DNA from 2 places in the Cellulomonas pasadenensis genome. Region 2 is predicted to be linked to the other one. Evidence: predicted binding sites of a transcription regulator. Region 2 holds the regulator's gene; the other holds the start of a gene.
What was found. The regulator HrcA, encoded in region 2, represses chaperone genes, less so after heat shock. The targets are predictions, from matches to a motif close to TTNGCACTCGNNNNNNNCGAGTGCNAA.

Region 1: a site for HrcA is predicted at 1,540-1,566, ahead of groES (co-chaperone GroES). Genes of this name have one in related genera too.

What each region holds. Positions count from the first base shown of each region.
Region 1 is NZ_JBFTEP010000159.1:490-7,075, forward strand. It holds partial or broken gene AB6N23_RS16240 (MerR family transcriptional regulator) at 1-197, opposite strand, end outside; gene AB6N23_RS16245 (WhiB family transcriptional regulator) at 572-868, shown strand; gene groES (co-chaperone GroES) at 1,103-1,396, opposite strand; gene AB6N23_RS16255 (class I SAM-dependent methyltransferase) at 1,648-2,838, shown strand; gene AB6N23_RS16260 (glutamate--cysteine ligase) at 2,838-3,986, shown strand; gene AB6N23_RS16265 (VanZ family protein) at 4,014-4,607, opposite strand; gene tsaD (tRNA (adenosine(37)-N6)-threonylcarbamoyltransferase complex transferase subunit TsaD) at 4,789-5,829, opposite strand; gene AB6N23_RS16275 (malonic semialdehyde reductase) at 5,955-6,586, shown strand, end outside.
Region 2 is NZ_JBFTEP010000065.1:1,153-14,293, reverse strand. It holds gene AB6N23_RS10670 (PhoH family protein) at 1-373, opposite strand, end outside; gene AB6N23_RS10665 (16S rRNA (uracil(1498)-N(3))-methyltransferase) at 543-1,301, opposite strand; gene dnaJ (molecular chaperone DnaJ) at 1,298-2,422, opposite strand; gene hrcA (heat-inducible transcriptional repressor HrcA) at 2,484-3,503, opposite strand; gene AB6N23_RS10650 (DUF3097 domain-containing protein) at 3,660-4,517, shown strand; gene AB6N23_RS10645 (hypothetical protein) at 4,620-5,633, opposite strand; gene AB6N23_RS10640 (DUF4870 domain-containing protein) at 5,823-6,200, shown strand; gene AB6N23_RS10635 (DUF4870 domain-containing protein) at 6,197-6,562, shown strand; gene hemW (radical SAM family heme chaperone HemW) at 6,622-7,860, opposite strand; gene lepA (translation elongation factor 4) at 7,871-9,760, opposite strand; gene AB6N23_RS10620 (maleylpyruvate isomerase family mycothiol-dependent enzyme) at 9,888-10,688, shown strand; gene AB6N23_RS10615 (transglutaminase family protein) at 10,759-11,598, opposite strand; gene AB6N23_RS10610 (alpha-E domain-containing protein) at 11,595-12,524, opposite strand; gene AB6N23_RS10605 (circularly permuted type 2 ATP-grasp protein) at 12,518-13,141, opposite strand, start outside.

The DNA of each region.
Region 1 (6,586 bases), on a different contig from region 2:
GCGGCGTCGTGGTCGCCGGCCGCGTCGGGCACCGCGGTGCCGGTCGTCGCGGGTGCCGCGGTGCCGGTCGTCGCGGGTGCCGGGGTGCCGGTCGTCGCGGGTGCCGCGGTGCCGGTCGCGACGGGCGGGCCGCCCGCCGGGGAGCCAGCCGGCGTCGACTCCGGGTGGCCCGTCGTCGGGTCCTGCGGCTCGGCCATGGCGCGATTCTGCCAGTCGGCGGCGCGGTCCGGGCGCGACGCGGTCGATCGCGCCAGCCGGCGCGGACGTGGCGCGGTTCGGTGCGGGGAACGCGCCACGGCGTCGAACCGCATCGACCGGCCCTCGACCGCGCGATCACCTGCGCAGACAAGAGGGGGCACGCACGACCCGCCTGTCGGGCGCGCGTTCAGAATCGTTGCAGCAGATCAGTTCAGAAGAGGGTCTTGAACAACTTCTGAAGCGGTTGTACGGTTACGGCACATCGCAGGAACGCGCCAGCGGCTCCGGGACCTAGGTCCTACCGCGGCACGTACCCAGCAGCTTCCGTCCGGGTGGCACACCGCCGGGACGACGTACGTACGAGGAGGAGCACATGGCCGAGATCTCGCGTCTGCCCGGACCGGTGATGGACCTGTGGGAGTGGCAGTTCGACGGCGCCTGCCGCGACGCCGACCAGGACCTCTTCTTCCACCCGGAGGGCGAGCGCGGCTCGGCCCGCCGCCGGCGCGCGGAGGCCGCCAAGGCCATCTGCGCCACCTGCCCCGTGATCAAGGAGTGCCGCGAGCAGTCGCTGGCCGTGCGTGAGCCGTACGGCGTGTGGGGCGGCCTCTCCGAGGACGAGCGCGCCGCCGTCCTCGCCGAGCGCGCCGGCCGCCGCGTCACCGCCTGACCCGGACTCTCGCCGGCACCGCCCGGCACGCACCACCTGACCGCCCCGGAGCGGGCGTCGCTCGATGACGAGCGGCGTCGGCTCCGGGGCGGTCGTGCGTCCCGCCGCCGCGGCGGTCGTGCGTCCGACGCCGTGAGCCGTGAGAGGCCGCGCGGACGCACGAGAGCCCCCTCCCGCGGACGGGAGGGGGCTCTCGTGGTCACCGGGCCGGTGCCCGGCGGTGTCGTCGCTGCGTCAGCCGACGATCGCGAGCACGTCGCGCGCGGAGAGGATGAGGAACTCCTCGCCGGCGTACTTGACCTCGGTGCCGCCGTACTTCGAGTAGATGACCTTGTCGCCGACGGCCACGTCGAGCGGCACGCGGTTGCCCTTGTCGTCGATGCGACCCGGGCCCACCGCCAGGACCTCGCCCTCCTGGGGCTTCTCCTTGGCGCTGTCCGGGATCACGAGACCCGACGCGGTCGTCGTCTCGGCCTCGAGGGTCTTGACGACGATGCGGTCCTCGAGGGGCTTGATGGAGACCGACACAGGCGGACCTCCCCTTCGCATGAGTTGTTCGTGAGCGAATGTCTGCGCCGTACCGTCGGGCCGCCGTCGTCGCGGGTGCCGGGGCCACTGGCACGGTTGGCACACTCCCAGGGAGAGTGCCAGTTCCTCACTCTAGGAACGCGTTAGCACTCGGTCAACCGGAGTGCCAGCGTGGCGTGCCGTCGACGTGCCCGCCGCGCTCCCCGGACCGCCGTCCCGCCGCCCGCGCCGCGGCGTGGCAGGCTGGGCGCGTGGACGACGCCGCGCTGGCCAAGCTCCTGCACCCGGAGGGGTGGGCGCTGCTGCAGGCGCTGCCGCCCTACGACGAGCGCCTGGCACTGCCGCTCGCCGAGCGGCTGCAGCGGGAGGGGCTCGACGCCGGCCTCGTCGCGGCCGCGCTCACGCAGTCACGGCTGCGCGCGAAGGCCCGCGGCAAGCTCGGCGACTTCGCCGACGGCATGCTCTTCACGCAGGCGGGCCTCGAGCAGGCGACACGGCTCGAGGTCGCCGCGCACCACGCCCGGCGGTTCCGCGACGCGGGCTGCACGTACGTCGCCGACCTCACCTGCGGGCTCGGCGCGGACGCCCTGGCCCTCGCCGGCGTCGGCCTGCGCGTCCTGGCCACGGACGTCGACGAGACGACCGCCGCCCTCGCGACCGTGAACCTGCGCGCGTTCCCCGAGGTGCAGGTCCGCCACGGCGACGGGCTCGCGCTCGACCTGGCCGCCGAGGGCGTCGACGGGGTGTGGGCCGACCCGGCGCGGCGCACCGGCACGGGCCGGCGCGTGTTCGACCCGCGCGCGTACGCGCCCCCGCTCGACGACGTCCTCGCCGCCCGCGGCACCGTGCCGGCGCTCGGGCTCAAGCTGGGCCCCGGCATCGCGCACCGTGACCTGCCGGTCGACGCGGAGGCCCAGTGGGTGTCGGTGGACGGGGAGGTCGTCGAGGTGGGCCTGTGGTTCGGTCCGCTCGCGCCCGACGGCCCCGGGCGCACGGCCCTCGTGCTGCGCGGCGGCACGCCCCACACGCTGCGCGGCGACCCCGACGGCGTGGACGACGCACCCCCGGTCGGGCGCGTCGGCGCCTACCTGTACGAGCCCGACGGCGCCGTGATCCGCGCCGGCCTGGTCGGCACGGTCGCCCAGCGGGTGCGCGGACGCCTCGTCGACCCCACCATCGCCTACGTGACCGCCGACGCCCTCACCCCGGACCCGCTCGCCACGGCGTACCGCGTCCTCGACGACCTGCCGTTCGGCCTCAAGCGCCTGCGCACGTACCTGCGGGAGCGCGAGGTGGGCAGGCTGACCATCAAGAAGCGCGGCACGGCCGTCGTGCCGGAGACGCTGCGCAAGCAGCTCGACCTGCGCGGCGGCGCCGAGGGGACGGTCGTGCTCACCCGGGTCGCCGGGCAGCAGCGCGTGCTCGTCGTGGAGCCGGTCTGATGGCGGCGCCGGTCACCCTGCCGTTCGCGCGGTCCGAGCGGTCGACCGTCGGCATCGAGTGGGAGGTCGCGCTCGTCGACGTCGACTCGGGCGACCTGCGGCAGGCCGCGCAGGCGATCTTCGAGGCCGTGCGTCCCGCCGACGGCACGGACCACCCGCACATCACGTCCGAGCTGCTGATGAACACGGTGGAGATCTCGTCCGGCAAGTGCCGCACCGTCGGTGAGGCCGGCGCGGACCTGCGGCGGGCCCTGGACGAGGTCGGGGCCGCGGCCGAGCCGCTGCGCATCGAGGTCATGGGCGGCGGCACGCACCCGTTCGCCAACTGGGCGACGCAGCGCGTCACCGACAAGGAGCGCTACGCGACGCTCATCGACCGCACGCAGTGGTGGGGCCGGCAGATGCTGATCTACGGCGTGCACGTGCACGTCGGCATCGAGGACCGCGCGAAGGTCCTGCCGCTGCAGCGCGCGATGCTCACCGTCCTGCCGCACATCCAGTCCCTGTCGGCGTCGTCGCCGTTCTGGGCGGGCAAGGACACCGGGTACGCGTCCAACCGTGCGCTGCTGTTCCAGCAGCTGCCCACCGCCGGGCTGCCGCCGCAGCTGCGCGCCTGGCACGAGCTCGAGCAGTACGTCGGCGACATGATGCACACCGGCGTGATCGACCAGGTCGACGAGGTCCGCTGGGACGTGCGCCCGTCCCCCCGCTTCGGCACGCTCGAGATGCGCATCGCCGACGGTGCGACCAACCTGCTCGAGGTCACGGCGATCTCGGCGCTGACGCACTGCTTCGTCGAGCACTTCTCGTCGCTGCTCGACGCGGGCGAGGAGCTGCCGGCCATGCCGCCGTGGTTCGTGCAGGAGAACAAGTGGCGCTCGGCGCGCTACGGCATGGACGCGATCGTCATCACCGACGCCGCGGGCGACGAGGAGCTCGTCACCGACTCGGTCGGCGGGTGGCTGACCACGCTCGCCCCGGTCGCGGAGCGGCTCGGCTGCGCCGAGGAGCTCGAGCAGGTACGCGTGATCCTCCGCCGCGGGGCGTCGTACCAGCGGCAGCGGGCCGTGGCCCGCCGGAACGCGGGCGAGCTCGAGCCGGTCGTCCGTTCCCTGCTCGCCGAGATGCGCGCGGGCCGCCCGCTCTGACCGCGGGCGCGACGCCGGTGGCCACGGTCACGCCGCGGTCGTCGCACCCTCCGCACCGGCTACCGCCGCTGGTGGCCACGTGCACGCGGCCACGACGCGCGCCAGGGCCGAGACCCGCACGGCGCCGCGGACCAGGACGCCGCCCACGAGCGCCCCCAGCGTGTTGGCCAGCAGGTCGTCGACGTCGCTCACCCGTCCCCCGCCGACGGCCAGGCCGGCGACGAGCTGGACCAGCTCGACCGCCAGGCTCACGAGGGCACCGGCGAGCACGACCCCGCGGGTCCGCAGGCCGGGGACCAGCAGCGGCAGCAGCACTCCGAGCGGCACGAAGAGCACCAGGTTGAGCCACAGCCCGGCCGGGTCGCCGGACCCGAGCGGCACCAGGTTGACCCACGCGTGCCACGGCAGGTCGCCGGCACCCGGGCGAGGGCCGACAGGGAGAGGCAGCAGCACGGCGTCGACCAGGCACGCGGCGTACGCGCACGCCAGCAGGCCGGTCGCCACGCGCGGCCACGTGAGCGGGGCGCGGGCCCGCAACCGCCGCAGCACCGCGGGGACCGCGACGAGGAGCAGCGGGACGAGCACCCACACGGCGGGGATCTCGGGGCGGGACGGGGTCACGGTCGCGACGGTAGGAGCCGTACGCCGCCCGCGACGTCCCCCGACCGCACGACGGCCGCTCCGCTGCCCTCCCCCCGGGGACGGACGGGCGTCGGGAGCACCGCAGGACGGCTGCCCGGACGCCGCGCACGCCGACGCCCCGCCACGCCACCGCACGGGCCGGCGCGCGACGGGCGACCGCTCAGACGAGGACCTGCGTCAGCGGCATCGTCGAGTCGACCGGCAGGTCCAGGGGAGACGCGGGCATGCCCCGGCGCACGACGGCCGACCCGAGCGCCGCGATCATCGCGCCGTTGTCCGTGCAGTAGCGGATCGGCGGGATCCGCAGCGTGATGCCGGCCTCGGCGCACCGCTGCGCGGCCATGTCGCGCAGCTGGGAGTTCGCGGAGAACCCGCCGCCGACGACGAGCGTGTCGACGCCCTCGCGGCGGCACGCGGCGATCGTCTTGGCGGTGAGGACGTCCGCGACGGCGGCCGCGAACGAGGCGGCGACGTCGGGCAGCGGGACGTCCTCGCCGGCGTCCTGCCGCGCCTCGACCCACCGGGCCACCGCCGTCTTGAGCCCCGAGAAGGAGAAGTCGGTCGCGTGCTTCGCCTGGTCCTTGGGCGCGGTCAGGCCGCGCGGGAAGCGGATGGCCTCCGGGTCGCCCTCGCGGGCGAGGCGGTCGATGTGCGGGCCGCCCGGGTACGGCAGGCCGAGCAGGCGGCCGACCTTGTCGAACGCCTCCCCCGCCGCGTCGTCGAGCGTCGAGCCGAGCTCCGTGACGTGCACGGTGTCGTCGATCCGCAGCAGCGACGAGTGCCCGCCGGAGACGACGAGCGCGAGCACGCGCTCGGGGAACGCGCCGTCGACGAGCTCGTCGACGACGGCGTGCCCGATGACGTGGTTGACGCCGTAGAGAGGCTTGTCCAGGCCGACGGCGAGCGCCTTCGCGGCGGCCGCGCCGATCGTCAGCGGGCCGACCAGCCCGGGCCCCGCGGTCACCGCGACCGCGTCCACGTCGGCGAGGGTCACGCCCGCGGTCGACAGCGCCCGCTCGATCGTCGGCACCATCGCCTCGAGGTGGGCGCGCGAGGCGATCTCGGGGATGATCCCGCCGAACCGCGCGTGCTCGTCGACCGAGCTGGCGACGGCGTCGACCAGCAGGTCGTACCCGCGCACGAGGGCGACGCCGGTCTCGTCGCAGGACGTCTCGATCCCGAGGACGAGGGGCTCGCTCACGCGCACCAGGATAGGCGCCCGCGGACGGCGTCCCGCACGCGCGGGCGGCACGTGCCCGGGCGGGCGTGAGCAGCCTCACGCGACCCGCGGACATCGATGCGAACGCATCGATGGTTGAGCGGACCATGACCAGCACCGAACTCGTCGACGACCTCACCGCCCTCGACCCCGACCGCACGGGGATCGACGACCGCGTCGCCGACCGGCTGTTCCGCGACGCCCGCAGCGTCGGGCGGTTCCTCGACCGCGACGTCCCCGACGCGCTCGTCCGCGAGGTCCACGACGTCGTCCGCTGGGGCCCGACGGCCCTCAACACCGTGCCGCTGCGCCTGCTGCTCGTGCGCAGCCCCGAGGCGCGCGCCCGCCTGGCGGCGCACATGTCGGAGGGCAACCGCGAGCGCGTCCTCGCCGCCCCGCTGACCGTCGTGGTCGCGGCCGACCCGGAGTTCCACCGCCACATGGGCCGCCTCACGCCGCACGCCCCGCACCTCGCCGACGTCTTCGCGGCCGACGCGGACGGCGCCGAGCGCACCGCCCGCGAGAACGCCTGGCTGCAGGCCGGCTACCTCGTCGTCGGCCTGCGCGCCGCCGGCCTCGGCGTCGGGCCGATGGGCGGCTTCGACAAGGCGGGCGTGGACGACGACCTGCTGGCAGGCACCGGCTGGCGCAGCCTCATGGTGCTCAACGTCGGCTGGCCCGGCGGCGCGGGCACGCACCACGCGCGCGCGCCGCGGCTCGAGTGGGACGAGGTCGCGCG
Region 2 (13,141 bases):
TGCGCCCGCGCGTGGACAGGATGTTGAACGTGAGGACGTCGGCGGGCCGCGCCTCGGAGCCGGCGGTGAGCATCGCGACCGAGCGCGTGACGACCTCGGGGCTCAGCGGGGTGCCGGCGACCGCCATCTCGACGAGCTCGTCGACGAGGCGGGTGACGAGACCGACGTCGCCGGCCGGGCCGGCGAGCGTGATCTCGTTGCCGCGGACGTGCACGTCCACGGTGCGGAAGCCGTCCTCGACGGCGCGCAGCACCTCGTCGCGCAGGCCGAGCAGCTCCACCATCGACACCTCGGCGGGGACGGTGATGCGGTGCTCGACGCGCGCGTGGTGCGGCTCGTCGGGGACGCGGGGTGCGGGGCTGGAGTCGGCCATGTGCTCGGCGGGCGCCGTGCGCTCCTTCGCTCGTGCGGCGTGCCGGACGCGCGGCTGCGTCCGGCCGGCCGCGCGGGGACGCCGTGGGCCTGGGCCCATCCTACCGAGGCCGCCGCGCGCACTCGCTGCCCGGAGGCGGATCCGGCGGCGGGCGTCGCGCGAGCGGCGGTCAGCCCCAGCGACCGAGCCGCTGCGCGAGCAGGGCGAGCGCCACCGGCCCGGCCGTGGACGTGCGCAGCACGTGCGGGCCCAGCCGCGCCGTGACGGCGCCGGCCGCGAGCAGCCCGTCGAGCTCGCGTGCGCCGATGCCGCCCTCCGGCCCCACGACGACGAGCACGTCGCCGGCGGCGGGCAGCACCACCTCGGCGAGCGGCGTCGTCGCCTCCTCGTGCAGCACCAGCGCGCAGCCGCCGGCCTCCCGGGTGCGCTGCACGAGCGCGCGCAGCCCGGCGCCGTCGACCGCCTGCGCGACCTCGGGCGCCCGCGCCCGGCGGGACTGCTTGGTCGCCGCCCGCACCGTGCCGACCCAGCGGGCGCGGCTCTTGGCGGCACGCTCGCCGCGCCACACGACGATCGACCGCTCCGCCTGCCACGGCACCACCGCGTCGGCGCCCACCTCGGTGGCCGCCTCGATCGCCATCTCGTCCCGGTCGCCCTTGGCGAGGGCCTGCACCAGCACGAGCCGTGGCGACGGCTCGTCCTCCACGACGACGTCCTCGACCGCGAGGCGCACCCCCTCGGGTCCGACCGCGCGGACCGTGCCCACGAGCCGCACGCCCGCGCCGTCCACGACGTCGACCCGCTCGCCCGGCGCGCGGCGCTGCACCACGCCCGCGTGCCGGCCCTCGGTGCCGTCGAGGAGGAACTCCCCGCCGGCCGCGACGGCCGCGAGCGCGCCCGGCTCGACGAGGAAGACGGGTGCGCTCACCGGCCCGCGAGCTTGTCGCGCAGCTTGGCGAACACCCCGGGGTTCGCGGCCGACAGGCGCGCGTCGGGGCGCTCCTCGCCGCGCAGCCCGGCGAGTCGCCGCAGCAGCTCCGCCTGCTCGTCGTCGAGCGCCGTCGGCACGTGCACGTCGACGTGGACGTGCAGGTCGCCGCGGCCGCCGACGTGCAGGTGGCCGACGCCGAGCCCCTTGAGCGTGACGACCTGACCGGGCTGCGTGCCCGGCCGCAGGTCGACCTCGCGCGGGCCGTCGAGGGTCTCCATGCTGAGCACCGTGCCGAGCGCCGCCGCCGTCATCGGCACCTCGAGGGTCGCGTGCAGGTCGTCGCCCTTGCGCACGAACGTGTCGTGCCGGCGCTCGCGGATCTCGAGGTAGACGTCGCCGGCCGGGCCGCCGGCGGGACCGACCTCGCCCTGGCCGGTGAGCTTGATGCGCGTGCCGGTGTCGACTCCCGCGGGCACGTCCACCGACAGGGTGCGGCGCGAGCGGACGCGGCCCTCGCCGGCGCACTCGGTGCACGGCTCGGGGATGACGGTGCCGAAGCCGTGGCACGCGGCGCACGGCTGCGTCGTCATGACCTGGCCGAGGAACGACCGCGCGACGCGCTGCACGGACCCGCGGCCGCCGCAGACCTCGCAGGTGCGCGGCGACGTGCCGGGGCGGCAGCACGTGCCGCCGCACGTGGGGCAGAGCACGGCCGTGTCGACCTGCACCTCGCGGTGCGCCCCGAAGGTCGTCTCCGCCAGGTCCACGTCCAGCCGCACGAGCGCGTCCTGACCGCGCCGCGCGCGCGGCATCGGGCCGCGGGGCGCGCCCGGCCCGGCCGCGCCGAAGAACGTCTCGAAGATGTCCTGGAAGCCGAAGCCGCCCCCCATGCCGCCGCCGGGCGACGCCGGGTCGGCGCCCATGTCGTACGCGCGCCGCTTCTCGGGGTTGCCGAGCACGTCGTAGGCGCGCGAGACGTCCTTGAACCGCTCCTCGGCGGCCGGGTCGGAGCCGGCGACGTCGGGGTGCAGCTCGCGGGCGAGCTTGCGGTACGCCTTCTTGACCTGCTCCGGGGTGGCGTCGCGCGCGACGCCGAGGATCTCGTAGTAGTCCGTCACGTGGGGTGCTCTTCGCTTCCTGCTCGTCGGGGGCCCGTCCGGATGGGGTCGGCCCTGCCGGTCAGCCGGCGAGGATGCGCGTGAGGTAACGGGCCACGGCCCGCACCGCCGACATCGTCCCGGGGTAGTCCATGCGCAGCGGCCCCACGGAGCCGAGCACGGCGACGCCGCCCTCCGCGCCGTAGCCGCTCGTCACGATGCTCGTCTCCGCGAGCCCTTCGTGCTGGGTCTCGCGCCCGATGCGCACCGCCACGCCGGCGGTGTCCTCCGCCATCTCCGAGAGCAGGCGCAGGAGCACGACCTGCTCCTCCAGCGCCTCGAGGACGGGGCCGATCGTGTGCGGGAAGTCCGCACCGGCGCTGCGGGCGAGGTGCGAGGCGCCCGCGACGACGACGCGCTCCTCCCGCTCCTGGGCGAGGGTCTCGCCCACCACGGCCACGACCGCGCGGGCGAGCGCCGAGCCGTCGGCCGCGAACTCGTCCGCGAGCGCGTCGAGGGCGACGTCGAGGTCGGGCAGGCGCAGGCCCGCGGCGGCGACGTTGAGCCGGACGCGCAGGCGTGCGACCACCGCCTCGTCGACGTCCTCCCGCAGCTCGAGCGTGCGCTGCTCGACCCGGCCGGTCGTGGTGATGATGACGACCAGCAGGTGCCGTGCGCCGACGGGCACCAACTCGACGTGCCGCAGCGCCGAGCGCCGCAGCGACGGGTACTGCACGACCGCCACCTGCTGCGTGAGCTGGGCGAGCAGCCGGACCGCGCGGTCGATGACGTCGTCGAGGTCGACCGCCTGCTCGAGCAGCGTGCCGATCGCCCGCTTCTCGGCCGCGGACAGCGGCTTGACGCCCGAGAGCCGGTTCACGAAGACCCGGTAGCCGAGGTCGGTGGGCACGCGCCCCGCGGACGTGTGCGGCTGCACGATGAGCCCGGCGTCCTCGAGCGCGGCCATGTCGTTGCGGATCGTCGCCGGCGACACCCCGAGCGCGTGGCGCTCCGTGAGCGCGCGCGAGCCCACGGGCTCGCGCGTGGCGACGTAGTCCTCGACGATCGCGCGCAGGACGTCCAGCCGACGGTCCTCGCTCATGGCCCCTCCTCCCGTGCGTCGCGGGTCCGCGCCCGTGCTCCCCGCCGTGGGAGGCGGTCCCCGGCGGGTAGCACTCGACGAGCGCGAGTGCCAATTCTACGCCGAGCCGCGCGGCGCCGGCACGGCACGCCGCGGCGGGCGGCTAGCGTGCCCCGCGTGAGCCACGACCGCTACGGCCCCGACGTCCTGTCCGCCGGCCCGACCCGGCACCACCGTCCCGCGCGGACGTCGCGCGACCAGCCCGCCGAGACGGGGCTGGTCGTCGAGGACGTCGAGACCGGGTGGGTGGGCGCGGTGGTGCGCGTGGAGAAGTCCGGCGGCCAGCACGTGGTCGTGCTCGAGGACCGCCGCGGCCGTACGCGCACGTTCACGCTCGGGCCCGGGTTCTGGGTGGACGGCGAGCCCGTCGTCCTCGTCCCGCCCGTGACCCGGGCGGCGCCCGCGCGGCCGACGCGCACGGCGTCCGGCTCCGTCGCCGTGCACGACGCCCGGGCCCGCGTCGCGCGCGGGAGCCGCATCTGGGTGGAGGGCAAGCACGACGCCGAGCTCGTCGAGAAGGTGTGGGGCGACGACCTGCGGGTCGAGGGCGTCGTCGTCGAGCTGCTCGAGGGCGTCGACCACCTCGCCGACGCGGTGCGCGACTTCCGCCCGACGGCGGACCGGCGCATCGGCGTGCTCGTGGACCACCTGGTGCCCGGCTCGAAGGAGAGCCGGATCGCCGCCGAGGTCGTCCGGTCCGCGCCCGCGGGCACGGTGCTCGTGCTCGGGCACCCGTACGTCGACGTGTGGCAGGCGGTGCGCCCCGAGCGCCTCGGCCTGACCGCGTGGCCGACGATCGAGCGCGGCACCGAGTGGAAGCGCGGCATCCTGCGCGAGCTCGGCTGGCCGGCGGACGACCAGGCCGACGTCGCCCGCGCGTGGGTGCGGATCCTGCGGTCGGTGCGCAGCTACGCCGACCTCGAGCCGAGCCTGCTCGGGCGCGTCGAGGAGCTCATCGACTTCGTCACGGCCTGACGCCCCGCTGCCGCCCGGCGCGACGACGCCCCCGCCGACCGGCGGGGGCGTCGTCGTCAGGGCAGGGCAGGTCGCGAGGCGTCGCGTCGCGCGTCGGGCCCGTCAGGGGGCGACGACGCCGCCCGTCAGCCGGCGGAACGCGTACGCCGAGATGAGGATCGCGACCGGCGTGCCGACGAGGGCGCCGACGCCGCACAGCGCCGCGCCCACGGCCGACACGAGCCACGCCACGAGCACGACGAGGATCGACGTGCCGATCTCGCGCGACTGCACGGTCACGCTCGAGCGGATCGCGTCGATCGCGCCCTGCCCGCGGTCCACCACGAAGTGCACGGCGAAGAAGACGAGGTACACGACCGCGAGCAGCAGCACCGGGCCGAGGAGCGGCACCCAGCCCACGATCAGGTACGCGACCGTCATCAGCAGGCCGACCACGAACACCGGCCCGGCGTGGGAGAGGTCGAACATGTCGCCCACGGTCACCTGACGGCCGTCCGCCACCTTGAGCGCCGCCCGGACGTACGCGGCCAGCCACAGCGCCGACAGCAGGACGGTCAGCGCACCGAGCACGAGGCCGCCCACGCCGAAGCCGATCGCCGAGAGCGCGCCGGCGCCCCCGTCCGCGTTCTGCGCCAGCGCACCGAAGCCGCCGAACGCGATCGAGGCCAGCAGGACGACGAGGAAGATCCCCACCGCCCACGCGATCCCGCCCACCACGAACGCGACCCAGTTCTGCCCGAACTTGCTGAAGGCCCACGACAGGCTCGCGCCCACGTCGACCGCGGGCGGACGCGGGGCGCCCGCGTAGGGCTGGCCGTAGGCGGCGCCGGGCTGCCCGTACGGCCGCCCCGGCGGGACGTACCCGCCGGACGGCGGCGGGTACGCGCCACCCGGCGCGCCGTACCCCGGCTGGCCCTGTCCCGGCTGGCCCTGCCCCGGCTGGCCGTACCCGGGCGGGGGCGGGTACCCGCCGCCCGGCGGCGGGCCGTAGGGCGACGCCGGCGGCTGCCCCGGCGCGGGGGGCGGGTACGCGCCGCCCGGCTGTCCCTGCCCGGGCGGCGGCGGCACGCTGCCGTCGTCGTCGCGCGGCGGCGTGCCGCCGGGGTTCTCGCTCATGCGCGCAGGTCTCCTGTCCGACGGGCGCACGGTGCGCCCACGCAGGTCAGCGAACCGACCCGTGGGAAGCGGTGTCAAGGCGACGCACGGCCGTGCGTCCGCCGCGCCGCCCGCGCCGGTACGCTGCGACCCGGACGAATCGCCCGTCCGGCCGCACCCGTGCCGGGCGCCCCCACCTCAGGAGCACCCGTGTCGCACGACCCGTACGCCGCACCGCCGGCCCGCTCGACGCCCGCCGCGACGTGGGCCGTCCTCGCGCACCTCGGCGGGATCCTCGCCTACTTCTACGTGGGCTGGGTCACGGCCCTCGTCGTGTGGCTCGTGCACCGCGGCAAGGACCACGGCGTCGCCCACCAGGCGCTCGTGGCGCTCAACTTCCAGCTGACCGTCCTCGTCGCCCTGGTGGCCGCGCGGATCCTCGCGGAGTTCCCGCTGGTCGGGTTCGTCGGCTGGATCGCGATGGTCGCGATCGGCGTCGCGAGCCTCGTGCTCTCGGTGCTCGCGGCCGTCGCGGTGAGCAGCGGCCGGACGTACCGGTACCCGATGACGCTGGAGCTGGTCCGGTGAGCGGCTACCCCGCGCCCCCGGTCGGCCCGCCCCTGCGTCCCGAGGACGAGCGGACGTGGGCCGTGCTCGCGCACGCGCTGCCGCTCCTCGTGTCGTTCGTCGCCCCGCTCGTCATCTGGCTCGTGCTGCGCGGGCGCGGCCCGTACGTCGAGCACCACGCCAAGGAGTCGCTCAACTTCCAGATCACGGTGCTCGGCACGGCCATGGTCACGACCGTGGCGGCCGTGCTGACGTTCGGCCTGCTCGGCTTCCTGCCGTACCTCGTGCTGGTCGCGGGCGCCGTGCTGCACGTGGTCGGCGCCGTCGCGGCCTCGCGCGGCGAGTGGTTCCGGTACCCGGTCTCGGTCCGTCTCGTCCGCTGACGCGGGCCGCAGCACGCGGGCCCGAGCGGCGCCCGGCGGCACCGCCCGGCGCACGCCGGTCAGGCCGCGAGCGTCCGCACGACGGCGTCGGCGAGCAGGCGCCCCCGGCGCGTGAGCACGACGCGGCGCGTGCCGTCGAGGCCGAGCGCCGCCCGCGGGTCGACGAGCCCGTCCGCGACGAGGCCGGCCACCGCGGCGCGCGCGGTCGGCGCGAGCTCGCCGATGGGCAGCCCCTGCGCGATCCGCACACCGAGCATGACGTGCTCGAGCTCGGCCGTCGTCTCGTCGACCACCTCGCGGCCCGCCGCCGGGCTCCGCCCCGCCGCGAGCCGGTCGGCGTACGCGCGCGGGTGCTTGACGTTCCACCACCGCACGCCGCCGACGTGGCTGTGCGCCCCCGGGCCGATGCCCCACCAGTCGTCGCCGCGCCAGTAGCCGAGGTTGTGCCGGGAGGCGTCGGCGGGCGTGCGCGCCCAGTTGCTGACCTCGTACCACTGCAGGCCGGCCGCCGTCAGCAGGTCGTCCGCGAGCTCGTACTTGGCGGCCTGGTCGTCCTCGTCGGGGAGCGTCAGCTCGCCGCGGCGCACCTGGACGGCCATGCGCGTGCCCGCCTCCACGACGAGCGCGTACGCGCTCACGTGGTCGACGCCGGTGGCGAGCGCCGCCTCGAGGCTGCGCCGCCAGTCGTCGAGCGACTCCCCCGGGGTGCCGTAGATGAGGTCGAGCGAGACCCGCAGCCCCGCGTCCCGCGCCCACCGCACGACGTCGGGCACGCGCCGCGGGTCGTGCGTGCGGTCGAGCGTCGCGAGCACGTGCGGCACGGCCGACTGCATGCCGAACGACACGCGCGTGAACCCCGCCGCGGCGAGGCGCCGCAGGCCGTCCGGCGTGACCGAGTCCGGGTTCGCCTCGGTGGTCACCTCGGCGTCGGGCGCCAGGCCCCACGTGTCCCGCACGCCGCCCAGCAGCCGCGCCAGGTCGTCGACGGGCAGCAGCGTGGGCGTGCCGCCGCCGACGAACACCGTCGAGACCGGTCGGGCCGGCAGCCCCGCGTCGCGCAGCACGCGGTCCGCGAGCGCGATCTCCCCGAGCGCCGTCGCGGCGTACGCGGCCAGGCTCGCGCCGCCGCCGAGCTCGGTGGCGGTGTACGTGTTGAAGTCGCAGTAGCCGCAGCGCACCGCGCAGAACGGCACGTGCAGGTACACGCCGAACGCACGGCCGGCCGACCGCGCCACGACCGACGGCGGCAGCCCGCCGTCGTCCGGCGGGACGTCGCCGTCGGGCAGCGCCGGGCTCATGCCCGCACCGTCACTTCTTCTTCGCGTCCTTCGCGTCCCGGCCGCCGCTGGAGCCGGCGCCCTCCGACGTCAGCGCGGCGATGAAGGCCTCCTGCGGCACGTCGACCCGGCCGATGGTCTTCATGCGCTTCTTGCCCTCCTTCTGCTTCTCCAGCAGCTTGCGCTTGCGGGTGATGTCACCGCCGTAGCACTTGGCGAGCACGTCCTTGCGGATCGCGCGGATCGTCTCGCGCGCGATGATCCGCGAGCCGATCGCCGCCTGGATCGGCACCTCGAACTGCTGGCGCGGGATGAGGTCCTTGAGCTTCGCCGTCATCATGACGCCGTACGCGTACGCCTTGTCCTTGTGCACGATCGAGCTGAAGGCGTCGACCTGCTCGCCCTGCAGCAGGATGTCGACCTTCACCAGGTCGGCGACCTGGTCGCCGACCGGCTCGTAGTCCAGGCTCGCGTAGCCGCGCGTGCGCGACTTCAGCTGGTCGAAGAAGTCGTACACGATCTCGGCGAGCGGCAGCACGTAGCGCATCTCGACGCGGTCCTCGGACAGGTAGTCCATGCCCTGCAGGTCGCCGCGCTTGCCCTGGCAGAGCTCCATGATCGCGCCGATGAACTCGCTGGGCGCGAGGATCGTCGCCTTGACGACCGGCTCGTGCACCTCGCGGATCTTGCCGCCGGGGAACTCGCTCGGGTTCGTCACGCGGACCTCGGTGCGGTCCTCGAGCACCACGTCGTAGACGACGTTCGGCGCCGTGGAGATGAGGTCGAGGTCGAACTCGCGCTCCAGCCGCTCCCGGATGATCTCGAGGTGCAGCAGGCCGAGGAACCCGACGCGGAAGCCGAACCCGAGCGCGACGGAGGTCTCGGGCTCGTAGTTCAGCGCGGCGTCGTTGAGCTTGAGCTTGTCGAGCGCGTCGCGCAGCACCGGGTAGTCGGTGCCGTCGATCGGGTACAGCCCCGAGAACACCATCGGCTTCGGGTCGGAGTAGCCGCCGAGCGGGTCGGAGGCCGGCTTGGCGGAGTTCGTCACCGTGTCGCCGACCTTCGACTGGCGCACGTCCTTCACGCCCGTGATCAGGTAGCCGACCTCGCCGACGCCGAGCCCCTTGGTGGGCACGGGCTCGGGCGAGATGACGCCGATCTCGAGCAGCTCGTGGGTCGCGCGCGTCGACATCATCGCGATGCGCTCGCGCGGGTCGAGGTGGCCGTCGACGACCCGCACGTACGTCACGACGCCGCGGTAGGTGTCGTAGACGGAGTCGAAGATCATCGCGCGGGCCGGCGCCGCGGCGTCGCCGACGGGGGCCGGCACGGTGCGCACGATGCGGTCCAGCAGCGCCTCGACGCCCTCGCCCGTCTTGCCGGAGACGCGCATGACGTCCTCCGGGTCGCCGCCGACGAGGCCGGCGAGCTCCTCCGCGTACTTCTCGGGCTGCGCCGCCGGCAGGTCGATCTTGTTGAGCACCGGGATGATCTGCAGGTCGTTCTCGAGCGCGAGGTAGAGGTTCGCGAGCGTCTGCGCCTCGATGCCCTGGGCGGCGTCGACCAGCAGCACGGCACCCTCGCAGGCGGCGAGCGACCGCGAGACCTCGTACGTGAAGTCGACGTGCCCGGGGGTGTCGATCATGTTGAGGGCGTACGGCGTGCCGTCGACCTCCCACGGCATGCGGACGGCCTGCGACTTGATCGTGATGCCGCGCTCGCGCTCGATGTCCATGCGGTCGAGGTACTGCGCGCGCATGGCACGCGCCTCGACGACGCCGGTGAGCTGCAGCATCCGGTCGGCGAGGGTCGACTTCCCGTGGTCGATGTGCGCGATGATGCAGAAGTTGCGCAGCAGCTCGGGCGTCGTGGCCGCCGGGGCGATGCGTGCCGCGGCGGCGGCGCTCGGGATCGGGGACACGCGCTCTCAGGCTCCCGGGTCGTGGGGGCGCCGGTGGACGGCGCCGGAGGTCTGTCGTTCTCGGTCGGCTCCGACGGGGACGGCTCGGCCCTGGTGGGCGGTCGCGGGTCGGTACCACCATGCTCCCATGACCAGCGACGTGTCGGCCCCACCGGTCCCCGCGGGACCCGACGGACCGCCGGTGCACGCGCCGGGCTGCGACGCCACGTACCTCGACGTCCTCGCGCACCTGCAGGAGGCCTTCCTCGACGGCGTCCGCCGCGCCGACCCGCAGGCGCGGGTGCCGTGGTGCGGCCGGTGGCGCGTGCGCAGCCTCGTCGTGCACCTGGCACGCATCCACCACTGGGCGGCGGCGGAGGCGGCACGCCGGCGCGAGGTCCCCCTCGGGCGCGGGCCGTTCGTGCTGGACGAGCTCTACGCGCGCTGCGCGGCCGAGCTGCGGGCCACGCTCGCGGCGGTGGACCCCGGTGCGCCCTCGAGCACGCTGCTCGGCCCGGGCCCCGCGGCCTTCTGGCACCGTCGTCAGGTGCACGAGACGCTGGTGCACCTGGTCGACCTCCGGCGGGCCGCCGCGCTCCCCGGCCCGGCACCGGTCGCGGGCGCGCCCGCCCCCGCGCTGTGGGCCGACACGGTCGACGAGCTGGTCACGGTGATGCAGCCGCGGCAGGTGCGGCTGGGGCGCACCCCGCCGCTCGCGGTGCGCGTGCGCGTCGACGCCGACGACGCCGGCCGCTCCTGGACCCTCGGCGGGGCCGGGCTCGACGGTGCAGGGCCGGACGGTGCAGGACCCGACGTCGTCGTCAGCGGGCCGGCGCAGGACCTGGCGCTGCTGCTGTGGCGGCGCACGACATTGGACGACGCGCGGCTGCGGGTGCGCGGCGACCGGGCGGCGCTCGACGTCCTGCTCGGCTCGCGCCTCGTCCCGTGAGCGCGTGCGCTGACCCGTGCCGTGCCGTGACGCGCGCCCCGCCGTGACGGCAGGGCGGTGCGCCGCGGCCTCACGCCTCCCGCGTGATGCGGACCTCCACCACGAGGTCCTCCGTCTGCGGACCCGCGTAGATGCCGCGCAGCGGCGGCACGTCGTCGTACGACCGCCCCCGGCCCAGCACGACGTGCCGGTCGCCCACGGCGACCCGGTTGGTGGGGTCGAACCCGTACCACTCGCCCGTCCACCACTCGACCCACGCGTGCGACTCGCCGCTCACGGTGCGTCCCACCTCGCCCCCGGTGTCCGGGTGCAGGTACCCGGAGACGTACCGCGCGGGGATGCCGACCGACCGCAGGGCGCCGAGCGCGAGGTGCGCCATGTCCTGGCACACGCCGGTGCGCGCCACCCACGCCTCCGCGGCGGGCGTGTGCACCGTCGTCACGCCCGGGATGTACTCCAGCTCCTCGCGGACCGCGCGGCACACCGCCTCGGCGGCGGCCGCCGGCGAGCGGCCGTCCGCCGCCGCCCGGGCGAGCGCCACGACGTCCTCCGGCACGGCGGTGGTCGCCCCGTCGGCGAGGAACTCCGCGAGCCGGTCGCGCACCTCGGCGCCCCGCAGCAGGTCCCACCCGACGTCCGCCGACGGCGTGGAACGGTCGGCGACCTCCACGACGTGCTCCGCCGTGAGCAGCAACGACCGGTGCGGCGCGAGCACCTCGAACGCCGTGACGTGGGTGCCCCAGTAGTCGCGGTAGTCGTGCGACCACGTCTGCGGCTGCACGTCGACCCGCGTCGCCAGCACGGACTGCCCCGGCTGCGACAGCGGCGTCACGCGCGCCTCGTTGTACGACGCCTGCACGGGCTCCGCGTACCGGAACGCCGACGTGTGCACGATCCGCAGCCGGCTCACAGCGCCTCCCCCACCCACGTCAGCTCCGCGCCCGACGGGAAGTAGCGCCCGCGGATCGCGTCCGAGGCGGCGGAGCACGCGCGCTGCACGAGCTCCATCTCGCGCGGCAGGTCGTCGAGGATCACCATGAGCGGGCGGTACTCCAGGTTCGAGCGGACGTGGCCGATGTGCCGGCGCGCGTCGTCGATGCCGGCGCGGTCGCTCACCGGCTCCAGCGCGGTCAGGCACGCCTCCGCCTGGTTCAGCGCGGAGACGATCGAGCGCGGGAAGAGGCGGTCCAGCAGCAGGAAGCCGGCCGCCCGCTCGTCGGGCGCGGTGCCGCGGTACGTGCGCAGGAACGCCTCGTGGGCGCCGCACGAGCGCAGCAGCGTCGTCCAGCCCGGCCCGGCGGAGCCCGCGAGCGCGCGCGTCGTCAGCAGGCGTGCGGTCATGTCCGCACGCTCGATCGACCGGCCGAGCACCATGAACGACCAGGTCTCGTCCCGCGACGTCGTGCCGTCCATGATCCCGGCGACGATCGCGGCCCGCTCACGCACCCACGTGAAGTAGTCGTGCGGGCGGGTCGGGCGCATGTGCGTCGGCAGCTGGTTCCAGGTGGCGTTGAGGCACTCCCACAGCTCGGTCGACACGATCTCGCGCGCGCGCCGGGCGTTCTCGCGGGCGGAGACGAGCGCACCGGCGATCGCGGACGGGGAGAACCGGTCGTAGGCCAGCACGTCGAGGACGTGCTCGCGCCCCACCTCCACGTCCGGCGGCGGCGCGGGCCGGTCCATGACCGACAGGAGCGACCGGCACGCGGCGTCCTCCTCGGCCCACGGGTCCTCGAGGAGGATCTGCACGTGCACGTCGAGCAGGCGCGCGGTGTCGTCCGCCCGCTCGACGTACCGGCCGATCCAGAACAGGGACTCGGCGATGCGGCTCAGCACGTCGCACCCCCGGCGGCCTGCTGCTGCTGCTGCTGTTGCTGCATCACCTGGACGCGCGCGTCCTGCGGGTTCGCGTCGATCGGGACCGACGCGTCCTGCGCGACCGGCGGGCGCTGGTGCTGCGCCTGCTGCCGGGAGCGCCGCGGGACGCGCCCGCCGAGCACCCACGTGTCCTTCGAGCCGCCGCCCTGCGACGAGTTCACGACGAGCTGCCCCTCCGGCAGCGCCACGCGCGTGAGCCCGCCCGGCAGCACGTACACCTGCTCGCCGTCGTTGACGGCGAACGGGCGCAGGTCGACATGGCGCGGACGCAGCCCCTCGTCGACGAGGGTCGGCACGGTCGACAGCTGCACCACCGGCTGCGCGATCCACCCGCGCGGGTCCTCGCGCAGGCGGGACCGCAGGGCGTCGAGCTCGGCGCGGGACGCGGCCGGCCCGACGACCAGGCCCTTGCCGCCCGACCCGTCGACCGGCTTGACCACGAGCTCGTCGAGCCGGTCGAGGACCTCCTCGAGCGCACCCGGGTCCTCCAGGCGCCACGTGTCCACGTTGGGCAGCACCGGCTCCTCGCCGAGGTGGTACCGGATGAGGTCGGGGACGTAGGTGTAGAGCAGCTT